DNA from 3 places in the Neorhizobium sp. R1-B genome. Region 3 is predicted to be linked to each of the others. Evidence: predicted binding sites of a transcription regulator. Region 3 holds the regulator's gene; each other region holds the start of a gene.
The links. The regulator PhoB, encoded in region 3, activates phosphate uptake and scavenging genes when phosphate is short. The targets are predictions, from matches to a motif close to TGTCATNNANCTGTCAT.

Region 1: the regulator PhoB is predicted to act here: its motif matches at 1,249-1,265, upstream of EDE05_RS06235 (DUF1045 domain-containing protein).
Region 2: the regulator PhoB is predicted to act here: its motif matches at 1,682-1,698, upstream of EDE05_RS03925 (esterase-like activity of phytase family protein).

Annotation. Positions count from the first base shown of each region.
Region 1 covers NZ_SOEM01000003.1:252,337-255,596, reverse strand. Annotated here, with positions in the region: gene mnmD (tRNA (5-methylaminomethyl-2-thiouridine)(34)-methyltransferase MnmD) at 1-19, opposite strand, end outside; gene EDE05_RS06240 (FAD-binding oxidoreductase) at 18-1,226, shown strand; gene EDE05_RS06235 (DUF1045 domain-containing protein) at 1,353-2,060, shown strand; gene EDE05_RS06230 (AraC family transcriptional regulator) at 2,120-2,977, shown strand; gene EDE05_RS06225 (AzlC family ABC transporter permease) at 3,056-3,260, shown strand, end outside.
Region 2 covers NZ_SOEM01000002.1:222,803-226,062, reverse strand. Annotated here, with positions in the region: gene EDE05_RS03925 (esterase-like activity of phytase family protein) at 1-1,630, opposite strand, end outside; gene hupB (DNA-binding protein HupB) at 1,776-2,051, opposite strand; gene lon (endopeptidase La) at 2,252-3,260, opposite strand, start outside.
Region 3 covers NZ_SOEM01000001.1:383,656-386,915, reverse strand. Annotated here, with positions in the region: gene pstB (phosphate ABC transporter ATP-binding protein PstB) at 1-727, shown strand, start outside; gene phoU (phosphate signaling complex protein PhoU) at 773-1,486, shown strand; gene phoB (phosphate regulon transcriptional regulator PhoB) at 1,513-2,196, shown strand; gene EDE05_RS01785 (DUF6766 family protein) at 2,223-2,879, opposite strand; gene EDE05_RS01780 (PACE efflux transporter) at 3,024-3,260, opposite strand, start outside.

The sequences.
Region 1 (3,260 bases), on a different contig from region 3:
CGAGGTCATCGTCGCTCATGGGACATGCGGATAATCCTGCCGGGTCCAAGGGTCAATCGGATCTTGGCGGTCGATCTCACGATCTTCCGGCAGCTGTCGATCTCGTCATCCTCGGAGGCGGCGTCATGGGCCTCTGGGCGGCGGTCAAGGCAGAGCGCCTCGGTATCAGGACGCTGCTCGTCGATGCGGGCCGGATGGGGCAGGGGGCGAGCGGCGGACTGCTCGGCGCGCTGATGCCGCATATGCCGGACAAATGGAACGAGAAGAAACAGTTCCAGTTCGACGCGCTGCTGTCGCTCGAAGAGGAGGTCGCCGGCATCGAGCAGGCGACCGGCATGACCTGCGGGTACCGCCGTTGCGGTCGGCTGATCCCCTTGCCGAAACCGCATCTCAGAACGATCGCCTTGCGGCACTCGCAGGATGCCGAAATCTGTTGGCATCAGCATGGCCGCCGTTTCCACTGGCATGTCGTCGATCGCGGCGTTCAGGAGGGTTGGCCGGATGCAACCTTTACCGAAGCCGGTCTTGTTCATGACACTTTCGCGGCGCGCGTTTCGCCGCGCGGTCTTACTGCGGCGCTTGTGGCTTTCCTGCGTGCGGCAAGACACGTCCGGATTATCGAGGGGCTTGTCGCCGATCGGGTCGATCCGGAGAAAAACCGTGTGATTTTCGCAGGCGGCGAAAGTACTGCCTTCGGACATTGCATCGTGGCGGCGGGCCACCAGTCCTTCCCGTTGCTGGGGGAAATCTCTCCGCCGCTGCCACGGCCGCTCGGACAGGCAGTGAAGGGCCAGGCGGCATTGCTCAGGGCCGACGTCGATCCGACACTGCCGATCATCTTCCTCAACGGGCTCTATGTCGTCGCCCACGAGGGCGGGCATGTCGCGGTCGGCAGCACCAGCGAGGACGTGTTCGAAGACGCAGCCTCGACGGACGGTCTGCTCGACGATCTGGTCAGCCGCGCTCGCGATCTCGTGCCGGCCCTGAGGGAAGCGCCGGTGATCGAGCGCTGGGCGGGGCTTCGGCCCAAAGCCATCGACCGCGACCCGATGGTCGGGCCGCATCCGGATCACCGCAAGGTGATTGCTCTTACCGGGGGCTTCAAGGTCAGCTTTGGGCTCGCCCACAAGCTCGCCGAAGTAGCACTCCGTACGGTAAACGGCGAGGAAATGCAGCTTCCGGACTCCTTTGCCCTGGAAAGCCACCTGGCCGCTGCCGCGCGCTAAACGCGAATCCTTCCGTCGCCCTCGTCGTTAATCTGTCACGCAAATCACGTACCTCCATTCGTGGGGTCGATGAGCAATACGTAAAATACCGGGGCGGAAAAGAAGGGACGCACGAGAAGGTGATGCATGCGTTATGCCATATATTTCACGCCTCCGGCTTATGATCCGCTGACGCTGGCCGCCGCCCAATGGCTTGGCCGCAACGCCTTTTCCGGCGAGGCCATGGAGCCGCCGGCGATCCGAGGCATCGGCATCCACGACATCGCCTTCAACACCGCGCTACCGCGCCGCTCCGGTTTCCACGCCACGCTGAAGTCGCCCTTCCGGCTTGCACCCGGCGTTACCGAACAGGCACTGCTGCGGCACCTGATGCGATTTGCGGGCGCGCACGATCCGTTTGATCTGCCGAGACTGGAAGTCGTTCGGCTCGGCAATTTCTTCGGCCTTGCACCGGTGCTGCCCTGCGAGACCATGCGGTTTCTCGCTGCCGCCGTCGTGCAGGAGTTCGACGCCTTTCGCGCTCCGCTTTCCGAAGCGGAGCTGGAGCGCTGCGATCCGGGCGACCTGACAGCTCCGCAATTTGCAAACCTGCACCGCTGGGGCCACCCTTACGTGATGGACGAATTCCGCTTCCACATGACCCTCACGGGGCCGCTTTCCGCGATCGACATGCCGCGCTTCGAGCTGGCGTTGCGCGATCACTTCGAACCCTTCCTCAGGAAGCCGGTCGAGGTCGCCAACCTCGCCCTATTCGTCGAGGAGGAGCAGGGCGCACCTCTCCTCGTCCACTCCCTGCATCCCATGGGTCGGGTGGCGTCACGCAAGATCGCCTGAGACCCTCCGGCGTCACTTTTGTTCAAGAAGCCAAGGCGCAAATCTGCTATATCCGCGTGATGGACAATATCTCGCAGGAGCAGGCAGCCGACCACATGCCGCTCGCGGACGCGGAAACCACCCGCTTCTGGCGGGACAGCCGCTTCGGCGGCATGGAGTGCCTGACCGCCACCTTCCTGACCCACGAATTCGCCCCGCATGCCCATGACACATTCAGCATCGGCGCCATCGAGAGTGGTGGCCAGATCGCCACGATCCGCGGCACAAGGGAAGCGTCCGGACCGGGCGACCTCTATCTCATCAACCCGGGCGAGATCCATGATGGAGCGCCCTACGAGGGCGGCTACCGCTACCGCATGATCTATCCGGACCTCTCGCTGCTGCGCGAAATCCTGGAAGACGTCACCGGGAAGCCTTTTCGGGGCATGCCCGCCTTCGGCAGGCAGATACTTCGCGACCAGTCGCTCGCGGATGCTTTCCATGCGGCGCATCGCACCCTCGAGTTGGGGTCCGGCGCGCTGGAGACGAGCCAGGCAATGTTCCTGGTGCTGGACGCCATGTTCCGGCGGCACGGCAGCTCGATCATCGTGCCGACCGATACAGCTGAAAGATCGGCCGTGCATCGGGCGCGCGACTACCTGGTGGAGAATTTCGCCAGCGATGTCGGACTGGAGGAACTTGCCGAAGTGGCGGGCTTGAGCCGTGCCCATCTCATCCGCGCCTTCCGCAAGGAATTTCACATCACGCCGCATTCCTTCCTCACCGACATTCGCATCCGCGAGGCGCGCAAGCGCTTGAGTCGGGGCGGTCCGCCGGCGGAAATCGCGCTCGAATGCGGCTTTGCCGACCAGGCCCATTTCACCCGCCACTTCAAATCGCGAACCGGACTGACCCCCGGGCAGTATCGCGCCCGCTGAACATCTCTTCCCATCGGCGACGGCCGTTGCGGGTCATAGGTGTCACTTTCCTTCAAGACGATAAATTTTCGCCGGCCTATGACCTCTGCTCCAATCGGAGGTTTTGACGTGAAAGAGAATGCAAGACTTGCGGATTTTCTCGGCGGCATGCGGGCGATCGCGCCGCTGATCGCTGCAGTGATCCCGATCGGCCTCGTCTTCGGGGCGGTGGCGGCGACCAAGGGGCTAACCCCGGCCGAAGCCGGGTTGATGAGCACGCTGGTGTTTGCCGGGGGTTCGCAAT
Region 2 (3,260 bases), on a different contig from region 3:
TGATCTCACCTTTGGCGTTGACGTTGTAGAGGCCGTGGCCGGTCAGCTTGGCCGAATCGCCTTCCGACGCCAGCCAGAAACCACCCTTTCCATCAAGCGCTACACCCTCGATATCAAGCTTTTGGGCCGGCTGTCCGTTGCGGGTCACCCGCAGGACATTGGTAATCTCGGCCGGCTTCCTCGTCGTATCGATGGTGAAGATCGACGGCTGCATGTTGTAGACGCTGTCGCTGACCGCATAGAGAATGCCATCCTTTTCAGCGTCGCCGACAAGGCCGGAGAGAGCGCCCCAGCCGACTACATTGCCGTCGACATCCTTCGAGACGAGCGTCGGATAGCTAGGCCGGCCTTCGGCAAGCTCATAGATCATCACATGTGAGCGGGCGCCGCCGTCTTCGCCGAGATCGGCTTCATTGGCCGTGGCGAGCAGGTTGCGGCCAGGAATGGCGACAGCACCTTCCGGCGAGATGCCCGAGGGCAGAAGCTGGGCAAGTTGCGGTTCGGCGCCGGTATCCTTGTAAACGGCCACGACGGAAGCGCGTTCGGAGAGAACAAAAATGTAATTGCGGCCGTTGAAGGAAGCGAACTCCATACCTTCCAATTCGACACCCTTTGACTTCGCACGCTTGTCCGGAAAATGGCCGATTCGAGCGATCTCGCGCTCCAGCGAGGCGCCGGATTCATAGAGGACCTTGCCGCTGCGGTCGAAGATGGTGAAGCTGCGCGAACCGCCCTTCCAGTCGCCTTCGTTGGCGACAGCCAGACGATTGTGGTCGAGCCACTTGATCGCGTCGGGCTCGCGGAGCACGCCTTCGGCCTTGCCCGTAAACGCAAGCTGGCCGTCGGTCTTGTTGTCGATGCCATCCAAGTCGGTCTTGCCGGCGGAGAAGTGACCGATGACCTTGGCCGTCTTGCCGTCGATGATAGCGATATGGTTGTTTTCCTGCAGCGTCACGGCGATTTCGCCGGCATCGTTGATGGCGACGAATTCGGGCTCCGGATCTTCCGGCGCGACTTCGGCAATGCCCCTCAGATCGACATGCTTGATCGACGCGCAGTCGGCAGTGCCCCCCTTGAGCGACACGATGACGAGGTCGCCGGCCGGCATCTGCGGGAGAGCTCCGTCGTTCACATCCTCGTCGCGCTCGTTTTCGATCGCGATCGCCGCAAAGGTCTTGTCCCTGGAGACTGCGATCGAATCCGGCTGGCCACCCAGATCGCAGGTCAGGTCGACCTTCTTCGTGGCGATGTCGACGACGGCGAGCATGCCGGTTGGCTTGGCCTTGCTTTCGCCGGTATTGACGGCTGCAAGGACCTTGTTGCCGACCGCGGCAACCGACGTTGGTTCGCCCTTGAAAGTCACGGCGCCGAGTGCCTTCGGAGCCTTGGGATCGGTGATGTCGATGAAACCGATCGCGCCGAGCGGGCTGTCGGAATAGATGAGCGTCTTGCCGTCTTCGCTGGCGGTGATGATCTCTGCCGATGTGGTTGCCTTCTTGTCCTTATCGGCAGGAAGATTGCTGACAACGGGGAAAGATGCAATGCGGTTGAACACCTGCTCGGCGCTGGCCGGCACTGAGACCGACGCCAGAAGCGCAGCGGTCATGGCGGCACGAAGTGAAAATGTCATGGGAAGCCCCTCCTGTCCTGGAAACGAACAGATGGCTTGTGGGCCAGATGCGTGACAGGCAGATGACAATGCCGCCAAAAGGAAAAGGCCCGGAAACCGGGCCTTTTCTTGTTCGAGACTGTAAGGGTGCCTGAAAGGCAGCGCGTTAGCTGTTGACTGCGTCCTTCAGGCCCTTACCGGCCGAGAACTTCGGCACGTTGCGTGCCGGAATGTCGACTTCAGCGCCGGTCGAAGGGTTACGACCCTTGGACGCTTCGCGACGGGAAACGGAGAAGCTGCCGAAACCGGCAAGACGGATATCGCCGCCCTTCTTCAGTTCAGCCTGTACGGTCTCAAAAACGGCATCAACAGCGGATGCGGCATCGGCCTTGGAGAGGCCAGCCTTTTCGGCCACTGCGGATACCAGCTCGTTCTTGTTCATGTTTCCACCCCTTTCAACGGTTTTGGAACGACTCATGTATTTCGGGGCCGACAATAGTTTTCCGTCCGGCCTTGGCAACCCAAAAGCTCCGCAATCGCCTGAAAAACAAGGGGTCTCCGAAAGTTTTCACAAAAAAAGCCGGCTTTAAGCCGGCTTTTTCAGTGGTCAGTGCCAAATTGGCATATACGGAAGCCTGTCGATCAATGCGCGATCGCGGCGCCGACGTCGTCAACGCCCTCGACTGTGGCGATGACCGGCGTTTCCACCGTGCCGTCCCATTCAATGGGCTCGGGCTGGCGAACGAGCGCATGGCGGATCACTTCTCCCATGCGGGAAACCGGAATGATCTCCATGCTGTTCTTCACATTGTCCGGAATTTCAGCCAGATCCTTGGCATTCTCTTCCGGGATCAGAACCTTGGTGATACCGCCCCGGAGAGCTGCGAGCAGCTTTTCCTTGAGGCCACCGATCGGCAGCACACGACCGCGAAGCGTAATTTCACCGGTCATCGCCACATTTTTGTTGACCGGAATCCCGGTCATGGTCGACACGATGGCGGTTGCCATGGCGACACCTGCGGACGGACCGTCCTTAGGGGTCGCCCCCTCCGGCACGTGAACGTGGATGTCGGACTTGTCGAATCGGGGAGGCTCGATGCCGAAATCGACGGCGCGCGAACGGACATAGGATGCCGCAGCCGAAATCGATTCCTTCATGACCTCCTTGAGGTTGCCGGTGACCGTCATACGGCCCTTGCCCGGCATCATCACCCCTTCGATGGTCAGCAGTTCACCGCCGACCTCGGTCCAGGCAAGGCCGGTAACGACCCCGACCTGATCCTCGCGCTCTGCTTCGCCATGGCGGAAGCGGGGCACGCCGAGATAGTCGTGAATGTTGGCCGCCGTGATTTCGACCGATTTCGTCTTGCCTTTGATGATCTCGGTGACCGCCTTGCGGGCGAGCTTCATCAATTCGCGCTCGAAGTTACGGACACCCGCTTCACGGGTATACTGCTGAATCACCGCCATCAGGGCATCGTCGCTGACCGAGAACTCGTTCGGCTGCAGCGCATGTTCCTTGATTGCCTTTGGCAGAAGGTGACGCTTGGCGATTTCGCGCTTTTCGTCTTCCGTGTAACCGGCGATGCGGATGATTTCCATGCGGTCCATCAGCGGTGCCGGAATGTTCAGCGTGTTCGCCGTGGTGATG
Region 3 (3,260 bases):
GGTCTATTACGGCGAAAAGAGAGCGCTTTTCGACGTCAACCTGAACGTCCGGGAAAACACGGTGACTGCCCTCATCGGTCCTTCCGGTTGCGGCAAGTCCACTTTTCTGCGCTGCCTCAACCGCATGAACGATACGATCGAGAACTGCCGCGTCACGGGCAGGATCACACTCGATGCCGACGATATCTATGATCAGAATATCGATGTCGTTGAATTGCGCGCCCGCGTCGGCATGGTTTTCCAGAAGCCGAACCCATTTCCGAAGTCGATCTACGAAAACATTTCCTACGGCCCACGTATCCACGGTCTGGCCAGAAACAAGGCCGACATGGATCAGATCGTCGAAGCCAGCCTCCAGCGGGCCGGCCTCTGGACCGAGGTGAAGGATCGCCTGCACGAATCCGGCACCGGCCTCTCCGGTGGTCAGCAGCAGCGTCTCTGCATTGCCCGCGCGGTGGCAGTGTCGCCGGAAGTGATCCTGATGGATGAACCCTGCTCGGCGCTCGATCCTATTGCAACCGCCAAGGTCGAGGAGCTGATCCACGAACTCCGGGCCAACTATACGATCGTCATCGTGACGCATTCGATGCAGCAGGCGGCTCGCGTGTCGCAGCGCACTGCCATGTTCCATCTGGGTCAGCTTGTCGAAGAAAACGACACAGACAAGATGTTCACCAATCCGGACGACCAGCGCACTCAAGATTACATCATGGGCCGTTTCGGCTGATCTGCCGACTGCGCCGCCCGACAACCCAATATCGAGGACTAGACGATGGCATCGACCCATATCCTGTCGGCCTATGATGACGAACTGAAATATTTGAGCCGCCGTATCTCCGAGATGGGCGGTCTTGCTGAGCAGATGTGCGCGGATGCTGTGCGCGCCCTGGTGAATTCGGACTCGGCTTTGGCTCAGAAGGTCATATCGGATGATGTGATCCTCGATCATGCTGAGCGGGAGATTCAGGACAAAGCTATCGTCACGATCGCCAGACGCCAGCCCATGGCTGCCGATCTGCGCGAGATCGTCGGCACGCTGCGCATAGCAGCCGATCTCGAACGCGTCGGCGATCTGGGCAAGAACACCGCCAAGCGTGTCATCGCGGTGCAGGGCACGGGCGTGCCCCGCAAGCTTGCACGCGGCATCGAGCACCTTTCCGATCTGGCGCTGGTACAGCTCAAGGAAGTGCTGGACGTCTATGCCAGCCGCTCGGCGGAAAAGGCCGAAGCGATCCGTATCCGCGACGAAGAGATCGACGCGATGTACACCTCGCTGTTCCGGGAACTCCTCACCTATATGATGGAAGATCCGCGCAACATCACCACCTGCACGCATCTTCTCTTCTGCGCCAAGAACATCGAGCGCATCGGCGACCACGCCACCAACATCGCCGAGACGATCTACTACATGACGACGGGCGCCCAGCCGGAGGGCGAGCGCCCGAAGGACGATACATCGAATACGCTTGGCGCGATCACCGAATGACGGAATGCTGATGGAGCAGAGCTGAGATGCTGCCAAAAATTGCTGTGGTGGAAGACGAGGAAGCGCTGAGCGTGCTTCTTCGCTACAACCTGGAAGCTGAAGGGTATGAGGTCGAGACGATCCTGCGCGGCGACGAAGCTGAAATCAGGCTTCAGGAACGCACTCCGGATCTCCTGATCCTCGACTGGATGCTGCCGGGCGTCTCAGGCATCGAGCTTTGCCGCCGTTTGCGCATGCGCTCGGAGACCGAGCGCCTGCCGATCATCATGCTGACGGCCCGCGGCGAGGAAAGCGAACGCGTTCGCGGTCTCGCAACGGGTGCGGACGACTATGTGGTGAAGCCGTTTTCGACGCCGGAACTCATGGCGCGCGTCAGGGCCATGTTGCGGCGTGCCCGGCCGGAAGTCTTGTCCAGCGTGCTGCGTTGCGGCGATATCGAGCTCGATCGCGAGACCCATCGCGTGCATCGCAAGAGCCGCGAGGTTCGCCTGGGCCCGACCGAATTCCGCCTGCTGGAGTTCCTGATGGCCTCGCCAGGCCGGGTTTTTTCTCGCTCGCAGCTTCTCGACGGCGTCTGGGGTCATGATATCTATGTGGACGAACGCACGGTCGATGTGCATGTCGGTCGTCTGCGCAAGGCGCTCAACTTCTCCAACATGCAGGATGTCATCCGCACCGTTCGCGGCGCCGGTTATTCGATGGAGTCCTGACGGGCGGCGTTGCTGATCGGGCTTGTTTAACCGGTCTTGCTGATCGGGTCGGCCACGGCCTTGGATTCCGGTGACCCCTTGAAGCGCAGGAAGATCGACAGAACCACCAGCACCGCAGTCGAGAGGAATTCGGATTGCCAGTTCTGGAAGGATTCAAACCAGAATTGCGCGTCTCCCAGATATTGCCAGAAAGGCATTGTCGGCTGCCCGTGCATGGCGGCTTCCACATTGGCAGCCTCGAAGCTGTAGCGAAGATGCAGCACGAATGTGAGCAGGAACAGCAGGCCGAGCGCGATCCCGAGCGAATAGGAATAGAGGCCGCGAATGAAGGAGCCCGCCTTTACCGGCCATGGCGCCTCGGGATCGGGTAGATGCTTCCGCGGATCTTCATCCTGCGGGTTGGGTTGATCCGGATCCTTCGATTCCGCCGAGCCCTTTTGATAGAGCATCGCCGTCAGCATAACATAGGCGGACATCTGCAGAAATTCGCTCTCCCAGTTCTCGAAGATGGCGGAGAGAAAATGTCCAGAGGTGAGATAGTCGACAGCCGAGAGCGCGACCTGTCCGTGTTCGGCGAGTTCGTCGTTATGAACGCTCCACCCGGAAATAAACGTCCCGCCGATCGTGGCAAGCGCCGCCACCATCAGCACGATCGTCAGACCGTTAGCTCGCAGGAAAGACATGATCGAACCTTCAAACCGTGATCGGATATCCGCATCAACGGTTGATGACATAGAACGTTCCATGCCGGTTCTACGAGCAAAAACAGAACGTTGATCGGGGATCCTACGTGGGTTGGCCAAGGTGCCTAAGGCGTTGGGAGACCGTTATCCGGTGGTAGCTGCCTTGGACCATTCCGGCAGCGGAAACAGCCGGTCATAGGCCCAGTTGAAGACGAAGGCATAGATCACGTAGAAAACTGCGAAGGATATATCCATTGTCAGCGCCTGAATGAGACTCACGTCGAGATACCAGGCGATCAGCGGCAGCAATACGATAAGCAGGCCAAGCTCGAACAGGATCGCATGCGCTATCCGCACGACAGGGCTCTTTTGCGTGCTGCC